Regions from separate parts of the Streptomyces sp. GSL17-111 genome, predicted to be linked through region 4. Evidence: riboswitches for the same ligand, from Rfam matches in the RefSeq annotation. Region 4 holds a riboswitch; each other region holds the start of a gene.
The links. Region 4 has a riboswitch for cyclic di-AMP ahead of V6D49_RS19945 (transglycosylase family protein). Riboswitches for the same ligand answer to the same signal wherever they lie in the genome.
Positions count from the first base shown of each region.

Region 1: linked by a shared signal. The riboswitch ahead of V6D49_RS11760 (M23 family metallopeptidase) and the one ahead of V6D49_RS19945 (transglycosylase family protein) in region 4 are both predicted to bind cyclic di-AMP.
Region 2: linked by a shared signal. The riboswitch ahead of V6D49_RS17595 (LysM peptidoglycan-binding domain-containing protein) and the one ahead of V6D49_RS19945 (transglycosylase family protein) in region 4 are both predicted to bind cyclic di-AMP.
Region 3: linked by a shared signal. The riboswitch ahead of V6D49_RS04130 (M23 family metallopeptidase) and the one ahead of V6D49_RS19945 (transglycosylase family protein) in region 4 are both predicted to bind cyclic di-AMP.

Region 1 covers NZ_JBAJNS010000001.1:2,680,572-2,685,729, reverse strand. Annotated here, with positions in the region: gene V6D49_RS11780 (DedA family protein) at 1-272, shown strand, start outside; gene V6D49_RS11775 (ABC transporter permease) at 284-1,093, opposite strand; gene V6D49_RS11770 (ATP-binding cassette domain-containing protein) at 1,090-2,103, opposite strand; gene V6D49_RS11765 (PP2C family protein-serine/threonine phosphatase) at 2,290-3,498, shown strand; cyclic di-AMP (ydaO/yuaA leader) riboswitch at 3,754-3,885, shown strand; gene V6D49_RS11760 (M23 family metallopeptidase) at 3,897-4,949, shown strand; gene V6D49_RS11755 (TetR/AcrR family transcriptional regulator) at 5,104-5,158, opposite strand, start outside.
Region 2 covers NZ_JBAJNS010000001.1:3,941,445-3,946,602, forward strand. Annotated here, with positions in the region: gene V6D49_RS17580 (3-oxoacyl-ACP synthase III family protein) at 1-128, opposite strand, end outside; gene V6D49_RS17585 (cytochrome P450 family protein) at 421-1,665, shown strand; gene V6D49_RS17590 (transglycosylase family protein) at 1,780-2,835, shown strand; cyclic di-AMP (ydaO/yuaA leader) riboswitch at 3,092-3,256, shown strand; gene V6D49_RS17595 (LysM peptidoglycan-binding domain-containing protein) at 3,263-3,964, shown strand; gene eno (phosphopyruvate hydratase) at 4,254-5,158, shown strand, end outside.
Region 3 covers NZ_JBAJNS010000001.1:987,703-992,860, reverse strand. Annotated here, with positions in the region: gene V6D49_RS04140 (M16 family metallopeptidase) at 244-1,632, shown strand; gene V6D49_RS04135 (M16 family metallopeptidase) at 1,650-3,020, shown strand; cyclic di-AMP (ydaO/yuaA leader) riboswitch at 3,254-3,389, shown strand; gene V6D49_RS04130 (M23 family metallopeptidase) at 3,402-4,178, shown strand; gene V6D49_RS04125 (GntR family transcriptional regulator) at 4,337-5,032, shown strand.
Region 4 covers NZ_JBAJNS010000001.1:4,465,376-4,470,533, reverse strand. Annotated here, with positions in the region: gene V6D49_RS19950 (aldo/keto reductase) at 1-942, shown strand, start outside; cyclic di-AMP (ydaO/yuaA leader) riboswitch at 1,401-1,578, shown strand; gene V6D49_RS19945 (transglycosylase family protein) at 1,582-2,949, shown strand; gene V6D49_RS19940 (alkaline phosphatase PhoX) at 3,148-4,302, shown strand; gene ppdK (pyruvate, phosphate dikinase) at 4,478-5,158, opposite strand, start outside.

The sequences.
Region 1 (5,158 bases), 1.8 Mb from region 4:
TCGGCGGTGTGCTGTGGGGCGCCGGTGTGACCGTGCTGGGTGCGATGCTCGGCCGGATCGACTTCGTCCGCGCCCACATCGAACCCATCCTTCTCGGCATCGTCTTCCTCTCGGTCATCCCGATCATCGTGGAGGTCTGGCGAGCCCGTCGGCAGAGTCGCCGGGCCGCCAGCGGTACCGCCCGCAGCCTGCCGGAGGGCGCGGCTCCGGTCGTCCCCGACGGCGTCCACGACGGCCAGGGCGGGCCGACGGGAGCCACCACCGGCCCCTAGCCGGCAACCCTTCAGGCGCGAGCGCGGTAGGCGCGCAGCGCCAGCGGGATGAAGACGGCGGCTATGCCCGCCGCCCAGGCCAGCGACCACAGCACCGGCCCCGCGATCTCCCCGCCCACCAGCAGCCCGCGGAAGGCGTCGGACAGGTGGGTGACCGGGTTGATGTCCACCCACGCCTGCAGCCAACCCGGCATCGTCTCGACGCGGACGAACGCGCTGCTGGTGAAGGTGATCGGGAAGATCAGGGTGAAGGCGAAGACCTGCACCTTCTCCGGGTCACCGGCGAGCATGCCGATGAGCACGGCGCTCCAGGACACGGCGAGTGCGAACACCAGGAGCAGCAGGGCTGCGCCCACGAAGCCCTCAAGACCGCCGGTGATCCGGAAGCCCAGCACCGCGCCGAGAGCCAGCATCAGCAACATCGCCCACAGCTGCTTGGCCAGATCGGCGGCGATCCGCCCGAAGAGGGGGGCCGAGCGGGCTATGGGCAGGCTGCGCAGTCGGTCGAAGACGCCCTTGGTCAGATCGCTGTTGAGTGACATGGCCGTGTACATGGTCATGAACAGGGTGTTCTGCACGATGATGCCGGGCAGCGCGTACTGCAGGTATGCCTCCGGCGAACCGGCCATCTGCCCGCCGAACACGTAGGTGAAGAGGAACACGAACATGATCGGCGTGATGCTGTAGTCGACCAGCTCGAGCGGGTTGTGCTTGACGGACACCAGGCTGCGCCACGCCATCGTCCCCGTCTGCCGCAGACCGGCGCCCGGGCGGACCCGGCCCCCCTTCGTGAGGGGCGCGGTGATCGTCGTCGCCGTCATGACCCGCCCCTCGTGCTGCCCACCCGCTCGAACGCCGCGTCGTCCGGCGAGCTCGGCTGCTCCTCCGGCCGCTGCGCGGGCGCCGCCCGGTGCCCGGTCAGGGCGAGGAACACCTCGTCGAGCGAGGAGCGGCGCAGCGCGAGCTCACCGATCGGTATGTCCGCGCGGTCCAGTCGCCGCACGACGGCCGGCATCAGGGCCGGGTCCTTCACGGGCGCGATGATCATCCCGGACTCGATGTGGGTCTCCCCGCCGGCGGCCTCCGTGACCAGCGCGTGCACGGCGTCCAGGTCCTCGGACCGCAGGGGGCGCAGCTGGAGGACCTGGCCGCCCACGGCGGACTTCAGCTCGTCCGGCGTGCCCTCGGCGATGACCCGGCCCTTGTCGATGACGACGACCTCGTCGGCCAGCTTGTCGGCCTCCTCCAGGTACTGGGTGGTGAGCAGCGCCGTGACGCCCTCGGCGACCAGCCCCCGCAGCATGTCCCAGACCTCGCCCCGGCTGTGCGGGTCCAGCCCCGTCGTCGGCTCGTCGAGGAAGAGGATCTGCGGACGGCCGACCAGGCTCGCCGCGAGGTCCAGCCGACGGCGCATCCCGCCGGAGAATCCCTTCACCGCGCGCCCACCGGCCTCGCTGAGCTGGAACCGCTCCAGCAGCTCGGCGGCCCTGCCCTTCGCCGCGCGCCGTGGCATGCCGAGCAGGCGTCCGATCAGCAGCAGGTTCTCGGTGCCGGTCAGGTTCTCGTCGACCGCCGCGTACTGGCCCGTCAGCCCGACGGCCGCCCGCACCCTGCCGGGCTCCCGCGCGACGTCGTGCCCCGCGACCACCGCCCGGCCGCCGTCCGGCCGGATCAACGTGGCGAAGATGCGGACGGCCGTCGTCTTGCCCGCGCCGTTGGGGCCGAGCAGCCCGAGGACGCTGCCCGTCCGCGCCGCCAGGTCCACCCCGTCGAGCGCCTGCGTCTCCTTGAACCGCTTCGTCAGGCCCTCGGCCTGGATCGCGTAACTCATCAGCAAGTCCCTCCGTCCTCCACAACAACTGTGACCCAGGACACCGACATTCCTCCACAGATCGCTTAGAGAAGGCATACTGATTGATTTGGTGAAAAGATGACCCATGCGTGGGGATCCGGGCCGGCCCCACCGAATGGACCGGCCCGCTCGCCCCCACCGGCAGGAATGGTCACAGTGGGGCCCGTGGGTAGGCGACGACGAGGGTCCGGCGCGGGCGGCGCGGCCGACGCGGCCGGCGCCCGCGGGGGCGCGCCGTTCGCGCCGGATCGGACGAGGACGGCGTCCCGGCCGCGGGAGTCGCTCGGCCGTCGTCTGTCCCTGTGGCTGCCCCCCGTGCTCATCGCCGTCGGCTCCGCCGCGCAGGCCCTCACTCCGACCGACTTCGTCTTCGCCGCCCTCTTCGCCGCCGCCCCCCTCGTCGCGGCTCCCCTGTACTCGGCCCGCGCCACCGCCGTCACCGGCGTGGTGTCGACCATCGCCCTCGTCTGGCTGCTGCACATCAACGAGGGCATCGACCTCTTCGAGGGCTCCCTGCGCGTGGCCACGGTGGCCACCGTGTCGGTCCTCGCGGTCGCCTTGAACCGCGTCGTACGGCGCGGTGAGAGACGTCTGGCCTCGGCCCGCGACATCGCCGAGGCCGCCCAGCTCGCCCTCCTCCCGCCGCCCGAGCACGAGCTGGGCCCCCTGGTGATCGCCGCCCGCTACCAGGCGGCCCGCGAGGACGCGAGCATCGGCGGCGACCTCTACGCCGTGCAGGCCACGCCCCACGGCGTCCGGCTCCTCGTCGGGGACGTGCGCGGCAAGGGTCTGGAGGCGGTCGGTTCGGTCGTCATCGTCCTGGGCGCCTTCCGGGAGGCGGCGGACACGGAGCCGGACCTCGCGCAGGTCGCCGTCCGGCTGGACCGGGCTCTGCGCCGGGAGGGCAGACGGCGCGCGGGCAGCGTCGACTCCATGGAGGGGTTCACCACGGCCGTGCTCGTCGAGGTGACGGACGACGGGCGCCTGCGCGTCGTCAACTGCGGGCACCCCACGCCGTGGCTCATCCACCCGGACGGGCGGCTGGAGCGCGTGGAACCCGTCGAACCGGCCCCGCCCCTCGGGCTGGCCGCCCTGCCCGCCGAGGGAGCCGTCCCGCCACCGGTGGGCCGGGTGTCCTTCCCCGTCGGTGCGACGCTGCTCATGAACACCGACGGCCTGACCGAGGCCCGCGATCCCCACGGTGTCTTCTACGACCTCTCCGAGCGCTTCCGGGCGCACGAGTGGACGCGCGGCGGGCCGGACGAGCTCCTGGACGCCGTGCTCGCCGACGTCGCCCGGTACACCGGCGGGCCACCGTCCGACGACCTGGCACTCCTGGCCGTCACCTACCGTGACGGCACGAAACACCTGTGATGACGACTTGGCCACGATCCCCGGCTGTTGGGCAACCTTTTACTCGGCGGTTATGCCCGTTTCTGTCCCGGCGAGCGGTGAAAGTCCTGGCGGGAGCGGCCTCTTGTTGCCGAGAACGCTTGGAATATGTGCCGCGAGTCTATTAACGTTCGATAACGCAGCGCGGTCGTCACTGCCGCCACAGAGGCGGCACCGTGCGCCTTGGCCGAATCCTGACCGTGCATCAACTGGCAACACGGCTGCACCACAACTGCACAACCCGCAGCACCAGATGCACTCAAGGAACCGGGGAACCACTCTTTGGGGTGAATCGGGCATCCGTGCCCGTAGGAGACCTTCCTGCTCCGAACCCGTCAGCTAACCCGGTAGGCGAGAAGGAAGGAAAGGAGAACGCCCCCGTGGCGTCGAGCAGGCATGCCACCGAGACCGCGTACGCAGGCGAAGCCTCGGACGACTATCAGGTCTTCGGCCCGTCCGTTGAGGACAGCACCACGTTCACCGAGTGGAATCCCACCGAGGACACCGTGCGCCCCGTCCGCGGACGCCACCGCGTCGCCCGGCAGCGTTCCGGCATGGCGCGCAGCAGTGCCGTCCTGGGGGTCGGCATGGTCGCCGCCATCGGCGCCGGCGGTATCGCCACGGCCGGTCCCAAGACCAGCGCCCCGCTGACCATGCCCGACCTCTCCGGCCTCACCGACGACATACCCGGAGCCGAAGCCTTCCTGCCGGAGGACGACCTCTCCGAAGCAGCTCCGGTCGCAGCGCCGCTCACCCAGGCCACGCTCACCGCCGCCGACGTCGAGAACGGCCACACCGACGCCGGCGAGGCGCTCCGCGCCCGCATCCTCGCCCAGGCCGACCACCAGCAGTCCGCCGCCGACGCCACGGCCCGTCAGGAAGCCGTCGCCGCCGCCGCGAAGGCCGCCGCCTCCGAGGCCGAGAAGAAGGCGGAAGCCGAGGCGAAGGCCGAGGCCGAAGCGGAGGCCGAGCGTCAGCGCAAGGCCGAGGAGGAGCGCAAGCGCAAGGCCGAGGAGGAGCGGCTGCGCAAGCTCGCCGCCAGCTACGCCCTCCCCCTGGCGAACTTCCAGCTCACCTCGAGCTACGGCGACTCCGGCAGCATGTGGTCCAACAACCACACCGGCCAGGACTTCGCCGCACCGAGCGGCACGCCCGTCAAGGCGGTGCACAGCGGCACCATCAAGGAGGCCGGCTGGGCCGGTTCCTACGGGTACCGCATCGTGCTCGAACTCGAGGACGGCACCGAGATCTGGTACTGCCACCTGTCATCGATGACGCGCACCAGTGGCCAGGTCACCACGGGCGACACCATCGGCCGCGTCGGCTCCACCGGCAACTCCTCCGGCCCCCACCTCCACCTTGAGGTGCGTCCCGGCGGCACCGACACCGTCGACCCGCTGGCCTGGCTGCGCGGCAAGGGCCTGAGCATCTGAGGTTGCACGGCGCGGGTGAACGTCCGGCCCCGCGCGCCCGTACCGCACGACACACCCCCCGGCGACGGGGGCACCCCGCTCCGACGGCCCTGGCGGACCACCCCCCGACGCCAGGGCCGTCGGCCTGTGCCGGGCCCCCGACCGGAGGGGCGCTTCACTGCTCCGGGACGATGACGTCCACGAGTGAGGCGACGAGGTCGTCCAGCGAG
Region 2 (5,158 bases), 520 kb from region 4:
ACGATGCCGGGCGGAGGGCGGAACCCGGTGCTGCGGTCCGCGACGCGGAGTTCGGCGTCACGGGTGCTGAGCCGGCTCTCCGGCAGGTGGACGGCCACCCCGGCGAGCCGGGCGGAATGATGTGCCACGGTTTCGCTCCTTTTCGGCCCAGCGCCACGGTCGGTCGTGCGGAGGACGGGATGACGACGCGGCGGCTGTAGCGACGCTCAATGATCCGCCACGGCCGTCCCGTCGCGACGGGCACCTCCGGGAACCGCTGGTTCCGCGCCCGAGCGGTGTGGGCTCCGTGCCGTGAGCGCGTGCGGGGGAGGGGCGGGTGCGGGGTCAACGCGTCGACGCCCGCCCACCTCCCCGGGGCGGACGTCCCCGGCGCACGCGGCGGGATAGCGTCCTCGGGTGGACGTGAACGACCGCCCCCCGATGCCCGACCTCTTCACCTGGGAGTTCGCCGCCGACCCCTACCCGGCCTACGCCTGGCTGCGCGAGCACGCGCCGGTGTACCGCGCGGAGCTGCCCAGCGGAGTCTCCGCCTGGCTGGTGACGCGCTACGACGACGCCCGCCAGGCCCTCGCCGACACCCGGCTCAGCAAGAACCCGAGTGCCCACAGCGAGCAGGCGCACGGCAAGGGGAAGGTGGGCATTCCCGGCGAGCGCGGCGCCAACCTCATGACCCACCTGCTCAACATCGACCCGCCCGACCACACCCGGCTGCGCCGGCTCGTCGCCCGCGCCTTCACCCCGCGCCGCGTGGCCGCCTTCGCCCCGCGCGTGCAGGAGCTGACGGACGGCCTCATCGACGGCTTCGCGGCGCGGGGCAGCGCCGACCTCATCCACGAGTTCGCCTTCCCGCTGCCCATCTACGCCATCTGCGACCTCCTCGGCGTTCCCGCCGAGGACCAGGACGACTTCCGCGACTGGGCGGGCATGATGCTGCGCCACGGCGGCGGCCCGCGCGGCGGGGTGGGACGTGCGGTCAAGAAGATGCGCGGCTACCTGGCCGACCTGATCCACCGCAAGCGGGACGACCTCGGGGACGACCTCATCTCCGGGCTCATCCGGGCGAGCGACCACGGTGAGCACCTGACCGAGAACGAGGCCGCCGCCATGGCGTTCATCCTCCTCTTCGCGGGCTTCGAGACGACCGTGAACCTCATCGGCAACGGCACCTACACGCTGCTGCGCCGCCCGGAGGAGCGCCACCGTCTCCAGGCGGCGCTGGCGGCGGGCGACACCGCGCTGCTGGAGACGGGCGTCGAGGAACTCCTGCGCTACGACGGGCCGGTGGAGCTGGCCACCTGGCGCTTCGCCACCGAGCCGCTGACCCTGGGCGGGCAGCGCGTCGCGGCGGGCGACCCGGTGCTCGTCGTCCTCGCGGCGGCTGACCGCGACCCGGCGAAGTTCGAGCGGCCCGACGTCCTCGACCTCTCCCGCCGCGACAACAACCATCTCGGCTACGGGCACGGCATCCACTACTGTCTGGGTGCGCCGCTCGCCCGGCTGGAGGGGCGCACGGCGCTCGCCACGCTGCTGCGTCGCCTGCCGGACCTGCGACTTGACGCCGATCCGGCCGAACTGCGCTGGCGCGGCGGGCTCATCATGCGCGGGCTGCGCACGCTCCCCGTCGCGTTCACGCCCGACGCCGCGTCAGAGAGTGAGGCGCCGTGACCGTCGCGTGATATCCGCGACACTGACTTGTGACGGACGGGCGTTCGACGCTACGTTCTGCCGTCAGCCGGCCCCCTTCGGGGTCGTGCCCGCTGTCACTGGGGAGATCACCGCATGCGTTCCGGGACCGGGCGGCACCGCCGCCCCCGTCAGGCTCCTGCCGTCGTCGTCGCCGCGGGGGTGACCGGGGCGGGGATCGCCCTGCCGTTCCTGGCCGCCTCCGGGGCCCAGGCCGCCGACGGCGCGGTGTGGGACCGCGTGGCCGAGTGTGAGAGCGGCGGCGCCTGGAGCGCGAACAACGGCAGCGGCTACTACGGCGGCTTCCAGTTGACGCTGGACACCTGGGCGGATTACGGCGGCACGGAGCACGCCGACCGCCCCGACCTCGCCAGTCGGGGCCAGCAGATCGCCGTCGCCGAGGCGATCCTCGCCGCCGAGGGCCCCGACGCCTGGCCCGCCTGTGCCGTGACGAGCGGTCTGACCGCGTCCGTCAACGGGGTCGTGGAGGCACCGGGCGTCCCCGAGGTCGGGCGGCCGGGCGCCGCCGACGGCGGGAACGGCTCCGGCGGCCGGGACGGCTCCGGCACCCCCGACGGCTCAAACGGCGCGGGCCGCTCGGGCGGCTCGGACCGTGCGGAGCCGCAGGAGGCGACGCCGTCCCCGGACGCGACCGACCCCTCCGCCACGCAGAGCCCCGACCCCTCCGATGCCCCGGACGTCGACGAGGCCCGCTCCACCGATCGCCCCGCCCCCGGCCCCACCGGGGCGGACGGCTCCGCCACGGACGGCTCCGAGGACCGGGCTGATCCGGAGGTGTCGCCCTCCGAGGAGACCGCCGTCCCGGACGACGCCCGGTCCGGTGGCGCGGCCGGGGACGGTGCCGGACGGCACCGGGGTGCCCCCGACCCGCGCGAGGCGGACCCCGACGGCACCGACCGTCCGGACCGGGGTGCCGCGCGGCACGCGGCCCCCGCCGATCGCACGGACCCGGCCGGTGCCGCCGAGGAGCACCGCGTCACCCGGGGCGACTCCCTGTCCGGCATCGCCGCCGAGCACGGGGTGGAGGGCGGCTGGCCCGCGCTGTACGAGGCCAACGCCTCCCTCGTCGGTGCCGACCCGGATCTGATCCTTCCCGGTCAGAGCCTGGAACTCCCGGTCGCACAGCGCTAGTTGCCCGTGCGTCGGACGCGGAGGGTCACCCGGACGGACGCAATGTGACGATCGTCACATTCCCGTTCGGCGTGTTCCGGGTTGCGGCGCCCGTCCGTCAGTGCCTAGACCTGGGCAGATTCTTCGGGCGTAGCGTCAAATCGGGATATATGGCCCGTTTCCGAGGTGTTTGATCGGATTATTGCGGTGTGCTTACCGTCACATCGCCCGCTACCGCGGGGCCGTTGACCGTCACGCCGAATCCTGCCGACGGGCAACGGGAACATCGTCGCGTCCGCGAACCGCCGGCAGGAGCGGGGGAACCAGGCACGTGCCGTGCGAGCGGCTAGGGGTGAAGCCCGGAGCGGGTGGACCGCACCGGGCCGGGCGGCTCACGCGCCCGAACCCGACAGCTCACCCCGTAGGCGTCCGGTGAGGAAGACCGTCCATGCTGTTCACCGAGAAGGGCTCCGAACGGAGTCGCAACCGTCAGCCCGTCGTCGTCCGCCTCGCCGCCTCGCTCGCCGGTTTCGCCGGCGCCGCCGTCGGCGGTCCCGTCGTCATGGCGGGCAGCGCGCAGGCCGCTTCCGTCGAGACCTGGGAGAAGGTCGCCGAGTGCGAGTCGAGCGGTAACTGGCGCATCAACACCGGAAACGGGTACTACGGCGGACTCCAGTTCGCCCAGTCCAGCTGGGAGGCGGCCGGCGGCCTCCGCTACGCGCCGCGCGCCGACCTGGCCACCAAGGAGCAGCAGATCGCCGTCGCCGAGCGGCTGCTCGACATGCAGGGCCCGGGCGCCTGGGCCTGCGCGGAGGAGGGCGGCCTCACCGCCGGCGCCCCGCCCGCGAACGTCGACCCCGAGGGCTCCTCCACGGGCGCGGACCGGCCCCCGCGCCCGCAACCGCAGCAGCAGGCGCCCGAGCAGGCGCCCCAGGCCGCTCCCCAGACGGAGCACCAGCACCAGACCCAGCAGCAGGAGCGGCCGCAGCAGTCGGGCGAGGGCGGCACCTACGTCGTGCGGGCCGGCGACACGCTGGCCGACATCGCCCAGCGGCACGGCACCACCTGGCAGGAGCTGTACGACCGCAACCGCTCCGTCGTCGGCGGCGACCCGAACCTCATCTTCCCCGGCCAGCGTCTGGTGGTGTGACGGGCCGGACGCGCATCCCCGAGCCGTCCGGTGGGTACACGCCTCGCGAGCCCCGGTGCGCATCCCCCCGCGCACCGGGGCGTCGGCCGCCGGGGCCGAACCCGTCCGTACGGCGAGACGTCGGCTTCCCCCACCCTTATCTTCAGTTGTTGAACAAACTGGTGCCACGCCGCTGAGCTGCGCTTTCACCGCAGCACCGCACGCCGGACGCGGGCCGAAGGCCCACGGCCGCCCCGGGGACCGTTAGGCTCCTGCCTCAGGAAGACCGACCCACACGAAGGAGACCCTCGTGCCGTCCATCGACGTCGTCGTAGCCCGCGAGATCCTCGACTCGCGAGGCAACCCCACGGTCGAGGTAGAGGTCGGCCTCGACGACAGCAGCACCGGCCGAGCGGCCGTGCCCTCCGGCGCGTCCACCGGCGCCTTCGAGGCCCTGGAGCTCCGCGACGGCGACAAGGCCCGCTACGGCGGCAAGGGTGTCGAGAAGGCGGTCCTCGCCGTCATCGAGCAGATCGGTCCGGAGCTCGTGGGCTACGACGCCACCGAGCAGCGCCTCATCGACCAGGCCATGCTCGACCTGGACGCCACCGCCGACAAGTCCTCGCTCGGCGCCAACGCCATCCTCGGTGTCTCCCTCGCCGTCGCGCACGCCGCCTCCGAGGCGTCCGACCTGCCGCTCTTCCGCTACCTCGGCGGCCCGAACGCGCACCTGCTGCCCGTGCCGATGATGAACATCCTCAACGGCGGCTCGCACGCGGACTCCAACGTGGACATCCAGGAGTTCATGATCGCCCCCATCGGCGCGGAGTCCTTCTCCGAGGCACTGCGCTGGGGCACCGAGGTCTACCACGCCCTCAAGGCGGTCCTGAAGGAGCGCGGCCTGTCCACCGGCCTCGGCGACGAGGGCGGCTTCGCCCCGAACCTCGGCTCCAACCGCGAGGCCCTGGATCTCATCCTGGAGGCCGTCAAGGCCGCCGGCTACACCCCCGGCCGCGACATCGCGCTCGCCCTGGACGTCGCCGCCTCCGAGTTCTACAAGGACGGCGCCTACCAGTTCGAGGGCAAGTCCCGCAGCGCCGCCGACATGACCGCCTACTACGGCGAGCTCGTCGACGCCTACCCGCTGGTCTCCATCGAGGACCCGCTGTTCGAGGACGACTGGGAGGGCTGGCAGACCATCACCGCCCAGCTCGG
Region 3 (5,158 bases), 3.5 Mb from region 4:
CGGATGTGCTGGCACTGACGCGGACCATTGTGGACCCCGGCGCCGACAGGGCGCCGTCCACCCCGCCCGGCAGGGAACTTCACATGGGCCCGCCACGCTTGCATAGAGTGACAGGACTGAGCGGGCCGACCACCCCGGCCAGCCCGGCCGCTCCGCCGGGCGAGGACCGACCGGCGGCACCCGACGACCGTCCGCCGGCCCGCAGACGTCCACCAGCCGCCGTATCGAAGGGACACTTCGCGCATGGGTCACACGGCCACGCCCCCTCCCCCCCAGGGAGTGCTCACAGCAACCGAACACCGGCTTGCGAACGGCCTGCGGGTGGTGCTCTCCGAGGACCACCTGACCCCCGTCGCCGCCGTCTGCCTCTGGTACGACGTCGGTTCCCGGCACGAGGTGAAGGGCCGCACCGGTCTCGCCCACCTCTTCGAGCACCTGATGTTCCAGGGGTCGGCGCAGGTTCCGGGCAACGGGCACTTCGAACTCGTCCAGGGCGTCGGCGGTTCGCTGAACGGCACGACCAGCTTCGAGCGCACCAACTACTTCGAGACCATGCCCGCCCACCAGCTGGAGCTGGCGCTGTGGCTGGAGGCGGACCGCATGGGTTCGCTGCTCGCCGCCCTGGACGAGGAGTCCATGGAGAACCAGCGTGACGTCGTCAAGAACGAACGGCGCCAGCGCTACGACAACGTCCCCTACGGCACGGCCTTCGAGACGCTGGTCGCCATGGCCTACCCCGAGGGCCACCCGTACCACCACACGCCGATCGGCTCCATGGCCGACCTCGACGCCGCCTCGCTGGAGGACGCCCGGCAGTTCTTCCGCACGTACTACGCGCCCAACAACGCCGTGCTGTCCGTCGTCGGCGACATCGATCCCGAGCAGACGCTCGCCTGGATCGAGAAGTACTTCGGCTCGATCCCCGGGCACGACGGCAAACAGCCGCCGCGCGACGGCACGTTGCCCGACGTCATGGGGGAGGAGCCGCGGCGCACGATGCACGAGGACGTGCCCTCCCGCGCCCTGCTCCACGCCTACCGGCTGCCGCACGACGGCACCCGTGAGGCGGACGCCGCCGACCTGGCCTTGACGGCGCTCGGCGGCGGTGAGTCCTCCCGGCTGTACAACCGGCTGGTGCGCAGGGACCGCTCGGCGGTCACGGCGGGCTTCGGCATGCTGCGGCTCGCCGGGGCGCCCTCGCTCGGCTGGCTCGACATCAAGGCGTCGGGGGAGGCGACGGTCGCCGAGATCGAGGCGGCCGTCGACGAGGAGCTGGCACGCTTCGCCGCCGAGGGGCCGAGCCCGGAGGAGCTGGAGCGCGCGCAGGCCCAGCTGGAGCGGGAGTGGCTGGACCGGCTGGCCACCGTCAGCGGGCGCGCGGACGAGCTGTGCCGGTACGCCGTCCTCTTCGGTGACCCGCAGCTCGCCCTCACGGCCGTCCAGCGGGTGCTGGAGGTCACGCCGGAGGAGGTGCGGGCGGTCGCCGCCGCGCGTCTGGGGCGCGACAACCGGGCCGTCCTCGTCTACGAGCCGACGTCCGGGGCGGAGCGGGGCGAAGAGGACGCCACCGAGGTCATCTCCGACGACGCAGCCGACGTGCACCACACCGCGCAGGAAGGGGCCGAGCAGTGAGCGACGCCACCCCCACCATGGAGTTCCACCCGCAGCCGGCCGGCGGCAGCGCGAAGCCGTGGGCCTTCCCGGCCCCCGAGCGCGCCACCCTGCCCAACGGGCTGACGGTGCTGCACTGCCACCGTCCCGGCCAGCAGGTCGTGGCCGTCGAGGTGAACCTCGTCGCCCCCCTGGACGCCGAGCCGCAGGGCCTGGAGGGCGTCTCGACGATCATGGCCCGCGCCCTGAGCGAGGGCACGGACAAGCACTCGGCCGAGGAGTTCGCGGCCGAGCTGGAGCGCTGCGGTGCCACGCTCGACGCGTTCGCCGACCACCCGGGTGTGCGCGTCTCCCTGGAGGTGCCCGTCTCCCGGCTGGCCAAGGGGCTCGGCCTGCTGGCGGACGCCCTGCGCGCTCCGGCGTTCCCCGACGGCGAGGTGTCGCGGCTGGTGGCCAACCGGCTCGACGAGATCCCGCACGAGCTGGCGAACCCGGCCCGTCGCGCCGCGATCGCCATGTCCGGGGAGCTGTTCCCGGACACCTCGCGGATGTCCCGGCCGCGCCAGGGCACCGAGGAGTCCGTCCGGCGTATCGACGCGGCGGCCGTGCGGGCGTTCTACGAGGCGCACGTGCGTCCTGCCGCGGCCACGGTCGTCGTGGTCGGCGATCTCACCGGGGTCGACCTCGCCGGGGCGCTGACCGAGACACTCGGCGCGTGGACGGGCGCGTCCGCGCAGCCGCGGCCCGTGCCGCCGGTCACCGCGGACGACACCGGCCGCGTGGTCATCGTGGACCGCCCCGGGGCGGTCCAGACGCAGCTGCTCATCGGCCGTACCGGCGCCGACCGGCACGACGCCGTGTGGCCCGCCCAGGTCCTCGGCGTCTACTGCCTCGGCGGCACGCTCACCTCCCGCCTCGACCGGGTCCTGCGCGAGGAGAAGGGCTACACCTACGGCGTCCGGGCCTACAGCCAGGTGCTGCGGTCGACGCCCGACGGCAACGGAACGGCCATGCTCGCGATCAGCGGTTCGGTGGCCACCGACGTCACCGGCCCCGCCCTCGCGGACCTGTGGCACGTCCTGCGGACGCTGGCGGCCGAGGGGCTGACCGACGACGAGCGGGACACCGCCGTGCAGAACCTGGTGGGTGTCGCCCCGCTGCGCTACGAGACGGCGGCGGCGGTCGCGGGAACCCTTGCCGACCAGGTGGAGCAGTTCCTCCCCGACGACTTCCAGGCGCGGCTCTACGAGCGGCTGGCCGAGACGGGCACCGTCGAGGCCACGGCGGCGGCGGTGGCGGCCTTCCCCGTCGACCGTCTGGTGACCGTTCTCGTCGGGGACGCCGAGCAGATCGAGGCCCCCGTGCGCGAGCTGAACATCGGGGAGGTCACCGTCGTGCGCGGCGACTGAGCGGTCGCACGGCATTTTTCGGTCACTCTCCGTGCACCCACTGTGCGGCCCCCGGACGCTCCAGGCGGACGGGGGCCGCAGCGTGTTCCCGGGCTCCCAGTGGCCCGCGTCACCCTTCTGACCTGCGAATGTGGCATGTGCGACAAAGTGGCCGATTTTCTTGGCCCGGGCGGGATGTCCGGTTTAGCGTCGTTCGCGTTGCCCGTCTGAAGCGACCACGCCCTGTGGCCGACGTGCAGCGATCGCCGAGTCCCCGCGAGGGGAGCCGGGGACCCACATGTCCTCTGGGGTGAATCGGGCCTGCGCCCGTAGGAGACCTTCCTGCTCCGAACCCGTCAGCTAACCCGGTAGGCGAGAAGGAAGGAAAGGATCACTACCTTCATGGCGTTCAACCGTGCCACCGGCAAGCTGAACCGTCCTGCCCGCGCCGTCCGTCTGGGCACCGCGGTCGCCGCCGTCGCCGTAGGCGTCGCCGGAACCCTCGCCGCGCCCGCCGCGGCGGCCGAGCACCAGAACACCTTCAGTGAGGCCCTCGCGCTGAGCCCGTCCATCGCGGGTCACGTGGCCGACCAGGCCGCCGCGCAGAAGAGCGCCGCGGCCGAGCAGGCCGAGGCGAAGAAGGCCGAGGCGAAGAAGGCGGCCGAGAAGAAGGCCGCTGAGAAGAAGGCCGCTGAGAAGAAGGCGGCGGAGAAGAAGGCCGCCGCCGAGCGCGACGACGCCAAGCGCGCCGACCGGTCCGCGGCCCGTCCCGCCTACGTGGCGCCCGTCAAGGGCGGCGACGTGACCACGCCCTACAAGAGCGGTGGTCAGATGTGGTCGTCCGGCAAGCACAGCGGCATCGACTTCGCCGCCGCCACCGGCACCCCGGTGAACTCCGTCGCCGCCGGCACCGTCGTCACCGCCGGTTGGGGTGGCGCCTACGGCAACAACATCGTCGTCAAGCACAACGACGGGACGTTCACCCAGTACGGTCACCTCTCCGCCATCGGTGTCAGCGTGGGCCAGAGCGTCTCCGCCGGTGCCGAGATAGGCAAGGTCGGCTCGACCGGTAACTCCACCGGCCCGCACCTGCACTTCGAGGCCCGCTCGACCGCCGCCTACGGCTCGGACATGGACCCGGTGAACTACCTCCGGGGCAAGGGCGTGCCCCTCTCCTGACGCGGCGCCCCCGCTCAGGACGGACCCCCGGCCACCCGGCCGGGGGTCCGTCGTTTTTCCGCCTCCTCACCGGGGGCCGTCGGCAGAATGCGAGGAGTGGAATACAGTGCGGGGAAGCGGTACCTGGAAAACGTGGGGATAACGGCGGAGGTCGGGGTATGCGCATTTCCGCGCACACGGTGTGCACGGCGGTTCGGGACGACATCGTGAGCGGTGCCTTCCCGCCGGGTTTCCGGCTGACCGAGGAACTGCTCGCACGCCGCTACGGCGTTTCCCGGGTGCCGGTGCGGGAGGCTCTGCGGGCCCTGGAGTCCGAGGGGTTCGTCACCAGCAGGCGCCACGTGGGGGCCTGCGTGGCCCGGCCGACCGAGCAGGAGGCGGCCGACCTGCTGGACATGCGTGCGCTGCTGGAGCCCCTCGGCGCGGCCCGTGCGGCGCACCGCCGGACGGAGGCGCACCTGAAGGTGCTGCGCGGCCTGGTGCGGCTGGGCCGGGAGCGGGCCGAGCACGGGCACCTCTCCGACCTGCGGCCCCTGGGGGACTGGTTCCACGAGACCCTCGCCCAGGCGTCCGGTACCCCCACGCTGGCCACGGTGCTGGTGCAACTGCGCCGCAAGATCGCCTGGCTCTACGCGGCCGACCGGCAGGACGACCCCTCGGCGACGGACCGCGCCGCCGCCGTGTGGCACGAGCACGGTGCCATCGTCGACGCCGTCGCCCGGCGGGACGCGGAGCGGGCCAGGAGCCTCGCGGCCGCACATGTCGAGCGGGCGGGCGCGATACGCCGTGCCCAGCGGCCGGTGACGGTGAGAACATCGAAACCTGCCGTCAACACGGCGCGTGGCCCCGTTTAACACGGGACGTATACAAAAGCACTCGGGAATGCGCGCCCCACTTCTTTGACGCGTTTCGCCTGGCGCGCCATTTCTCGTGCGTGGCTTTCCGTGCGTGGTTGAGAATCCGGAAGGTGTATTACGCGC
Region 4 (5,158 bases):
ACAACGAACACCGCCCCCCTCCTGTACGGCTGCATGGGTCTGGGCGGCGCCTGGGACGCGGCCGGGTACGAGGCGGCGGACGTCGCCGAGGCCGAGGCGGCCGTGGAGGCCGCCCTCGACAGCGGGATCACGACGTTCGACCACGCCGACATCTACGGGCGGGGGAAGGCCGAGGCCGTCTTCGGCGAGGTCCTCTCCCGCACGCCGGGGCTGCGCGAGCGGATCACCCTCCAGACCAAGTGCGGCATCCGGCTCGCCGACGGCGAGCGCCCCGGCGTCTACGACCTGCGCGGCGGCAGCATCACGCGGCGGGTGGAGGAGAGCCTCACCCGGCTCCGGACGGACGCGCTCGACGTGCTGCTCCTGCACCGGCCCGACCCCCTCGCCGATCCGGACGGGATCGCCGAGGCCCTGACGTCCCTGCACCGGCAGGGCCTCGTCCGCCGCTTCGGCGTCTCCAACATGAGCGCGGCACAGATCGCCCTCCTCCAGTCGCGGACGGACGTACCGCTGGAGGTGAACCAGCTGGAGATGAGCCTCCACCGGCGCGACTGGCTGGAGGCGGGCGTCCTCGTCAACACGCCCGAGGCCACCGGGAACGGCTTCCCCCACGGCACGGTGGAGCACTGCCAGGCCGCCGGAATACGGCTCCAGGCGTGGGGGGCGCTCGCCCAGGGCCGCTACACCGGACGTCAGGGGACGGACGCCGAGCGGGCGACGGCGGAGCTGGTGGCGGAGCTGGCCGAGGTGAAGGGCACGACGCCCGAGACCGTGGTGCTGTGGTGGCTCCAGCGCCACCCGGCGGGCGTGGCACCGATCGTCGGCAGCGTACGGCCGGAGCGCATCCGTGCCTGCGCGGACGCCGCGCTCCGGCATCCGGCCCTCAGCCACGAGGAGTGGTACGCGCTCTGGTTGACGGCCCGCGGTGTCCCCCTGCCGTGAGGGCCCCACCGCGACAGCCCGCCAGCACCGCCAGCGCGAACTCCCCCCCGGACCACCAATAAGCCTCACAAGAGACACAAACGGACATTACGACCAGGCTCGCCTGATGCACCATCAGAACAAGAGCGCCGGGATTGGACCGATATAAAGAGGCGACCGACGGGCAGGTGACCGGACTCACAGCACCCCGGACCGTGTGCGATCGCACCGCCGGCCCCGTTGTCACCGCCTCGCCAATTTCCCTGCTGACCAGGGATTTTCGGACATACGGAAAGATCCGCCCTCTTACGCTCGGAATCAGCCCCGGTGCGCACCGTGCCGAAGGCCCGTCCCGGTGGTCTCGTCACCGGGCCCAGCCGCTTGTCTGGTGCAAAGCGTTGTGTTTACGGTTCCTCCGCACCGCATCGGATGCGGTGCCCTACCGCCGGGACGCCGAATCCTGCCGCCCGGCCGGGGGAATTCCTGAAAGACCAGGGCGGCAGGAGCGGGGGAACCAGGTAAGCGCCGTGCCGTGTATCCGTACCGGTACGGCTAGGGGTGAAGCCACGACCCGACGCGTTTCGGCGCGAGGGGAGTGGCCGGGCTTCTCCGGTCCGAATCCGACAGCTCACCTCGTAGGCGTAGGAGAGGAACACACCTATGTCCCGTGGTCGTCACCGCCGTCCGCGCAAAGCCCTGATAACCCGTCACGTCGCCCGTGCTTCCCTCATCGCCACCGCCGGTGGCGTGGCCGTGCCCCTCGCCGCGGGCTCCGCGAGCGCCGCCGACGTCTCCGTGTGGGACAAGGTCGCCCAGTGCGAGAGCACCGGCGACTGGTCGATCAACACCGGTAACGGCTTCTACGGCGGCCTGCAGTTCCAGCAGTCCTCCTGGGAGGCTGCGGGCGGCACGCAGTACGCCCCGCGCGCCGACCTCGCCACCAAGGACCAGCAGATCGCCGCCGCCGAGCGCCTGCTGGAGATGCAGGGCCCGGGCGCCTGGCCCGTCTGCGGCCCCCGTGCCGGTCTGGCCAAGAACGGCCCCGCCCCGCAGATCGACCCGGCCGGGGACACCGCCGAGCCGAAGGCCGAGAAGACCGAGAAGGCCGACAAGAAGGCGGAGCCCAAGCCCGAGCCCAAGGCCGAGAAGCCCGCCCCGAAGGCCGAGAAGGCCCCCGAGCCCACGAAGGCCGACAAGGCCGACAAGGCCGACAAGGCCGACAAGGCCGACAAGAAGGCCGCGACCGCCGAGGACTACACCGTCGTCAGCGGTGACACCCTCTACGGCATCGCGACGGTCCACGCGGTGGACGGCGGCTGGAAGGCCGTCTACAAGACCAACCAGGGCGTCGTCGGCTCCGACCCGGACCTGATCTTCCCCGGACAGCGCCTGAGCCTGGACGTGACCGAGGCGGCGGCTCCGCAGCAGGACGAGGGAGCCAAGGCCGAGCCCAAGCCGGAGCCGAAGCCCGAGAAGCCCGCGAAGAAGGCGGAGCCCAAGCCGGAGCCCAAGCCCGAGCCCAAGGCTGAGCCCAAGGTGGAGAAGCCCGCTCCGGAGCCGGCCAAGGAGGCCAGCAAGCCCGAGCCGAAGGCCGAGAAGCCGGCCGAGCAGGCGGCTCCGGCGAGCGGCTGGGTCCGCCCGGTCGACGCCTCGCCGAGCACGCCGTACCGCGCCACCGGCTCGTCCTGGTCCAGCGGTTACCACACCGGCGTGGACTTCTCCGCTCCGTCCGGCTCCACCGTGCGCTCGGTCGGCGCGGGCACCGTGGTCTCCGCTGGCTGGGGCGGCTCGTACGGCAACCAGGTCGTCATCAAGCACGCGGACGGCCGCTACAGCCAGTACGCCCACCTGTCCTCGCTCTCCGTCTCCACGGGCCAGAGCGTGACCGGCGGGCAGCAGATCGGGCTGGTCGGTTCCACCGGCAACAGCACCGGCCCGCACCTGCACTTCGAGATCCGCACCGGGGCCGGCTACGGGTCGGACATCGACCCGCTGGCGTACCTGCGGGCTCAGGGCGTCAGCATCTGATTCCCAGCCCCACGGTTCTCCCCTGACCCGAACCGGTCGCGCCCATCACCGGCGCGACCGGTTCGGGTCGTTCACGCGGCGGTGGCGAGCCGTTGCGGCGACCGTCGCGAAGGCGCCATGCGGCGCTCCTAGGGTCCTGCGGGCTGGACCCCGGCGCCGCCTGGGCGACGGGGCCGAGACGACTCCGGTGAGGTATCCGTGGAACGTCGCTCCTTCCTGCGCGGCACCGTGGTGAGCGGTTCGGCCGTCGCCTTCGGTTTCACCCTCATGCGCGGCGCCGCCTACGCGGACCCGGCCCAGCCGGGACCGAGCCCCTACGGTCCGCTCAACTCCCCCGACGCGAACGGCATCCGGCTTCCCGACGGGTTCGGCAGCCGCGTCGTCGCCCGCTCCGGCCAGACCGTGAGCGGCACCTCCTACGTCTGGCACAGGGCACCCGACGGCGGGGCGTGCTTCCCCTCCGGCAGCGGCTGGATCTATGTCTCCAACTCGGAGATCAACCCGGGCGGCGGAGCGAGCGCCCTCCGGTTCAACTCCTCCGGGTCGATCACGGGGGCCTACCGCATCCTCTCCGGCACCCGGCAGAACTGCGCGGGCGGGGCCATGCCGTGGGGCACGTGGCTGTCCTGCGAGGAGGTCGACCGCGGGTACGTCTACGAGACCGACCCCTACGGCACGCACGGCGCGGTGCGGCGCGCCGCGATGGGACGGTTCAAGCACGAGGCCGCGGCGGCCGACCCGCAGCGCGAGGTGGTCTACCTCACCGAGGACGTCAGCAACGGCTGCTTCTACCGTTTCGTACCCGACACGTGGGGCGACCTGTCCTCCGGCCGGCTCCAGGTGCTGACGGCGGGTTCCGGCACCGCCGGGTCCTTCGGCTGGGCGGACGTGCCCGACCCGAGCGGCTCCACCGCCACGCGCCACCAGGTCTCGGCCGCCAAGCACTTCAACGGCGGCGAGGGCTGCCACTACGCGGACGGCGTCGTCTGGTTCACGACCAAGGGCGACGGCCGGGTGTGGCGGCTGAACCTGGCGGCGAGCACGTACGAGCTGGCCTACGACGACTCACTCGTCGGCGGGAGCGCTCCGCTGACCGGGGTCGACAACATCACCGGCGCGTCCTCCGGTGACCTGTTCGTCGCCGAGGACGGCGGCAACATGGAGATCTGCGTGATCACGCCGGACGAGGTCGTGGCGCCGTTCCTGCGGATCGACGGGCAGTCCGGCTCCGAGATCTGCGGACCGGCCTTCTCCCCCGACGGCACCCGGCTGTACTTCTCCAGCCAGCGCGGGGCGAGCGGCAGCTCGTCCGGTGGCATCACCTACGAGGTGACCGGCCCCTTCCGCAGCTGACGCAGCTGACGCAGCAGACCCGGCCGACGCGGCAGACCCCGCCGATCGACGGGCCCGGCGGAGAGAGGGGGCGGTGCGGCACCTCCGCACAGGTGCCGCACCGCCCCCTCCGTGGTGCCGGGGCCGCCGCGCGGTGAGGGTGCGCGGCGCGGCGGCCCCGGTGGTCCGGCCCCGGTCAGCGGCTGTCGCTGCCCGCGCTCTCGGCCGCCGCCCGGCCCGCCTCCAGGCGGGCGACGGGGATGCGGAACGGGGAGCAGGAGACGTAGTCCAGGCCCACCTCGTGGAAGAAGTGCACCGACTCCGGGTCGCCACCGTGCTCGCCGCAGACGCCGAGCTTGAGGTCGGGCCGGGTGGCCCGGCCGTCCGCCACGGCGTCCGAGACGAGCCTGCCGACGCCGTCCTTGTCGATCGTCTCGAACGGGGAGACGCCGAAGATGCCCTTCTCCAGGTAGGCCGTGAAGAAGCTGGCCTCCACGTCGTCGCGGCTGAAGCCCCACACCGTCTGGGTGAGGTCGTTGGTGCCGAAGGAGAAGAAGTCGGCCGACTCCGCGATCTGGCCGGCGGTCAGCGCGGCGCGGGGCAGCTCGATCATCGTGCCGAGCGTGAGCTTCAGCTCGACGCCGTGCTCGCGCTCGATCTCCTCGATGACGCGCTCGGCCTCGTCGCGGACGATCTCCAGCTCCTGGACCGTGCCGACCAGCGGGATCATGATCTCCGCGCGCGGGTCGCCCTTGGCGGCCTTCCGCTCGGCCGCGGCCTCGGCGATGGCCCGGACCTGCATGGTGAACAGGCCCGGGATGACGAGGCCGAGGCGGACGCCGCGCAGGCCCAGCATCGGGTTCTGCTCGTGCAGCCG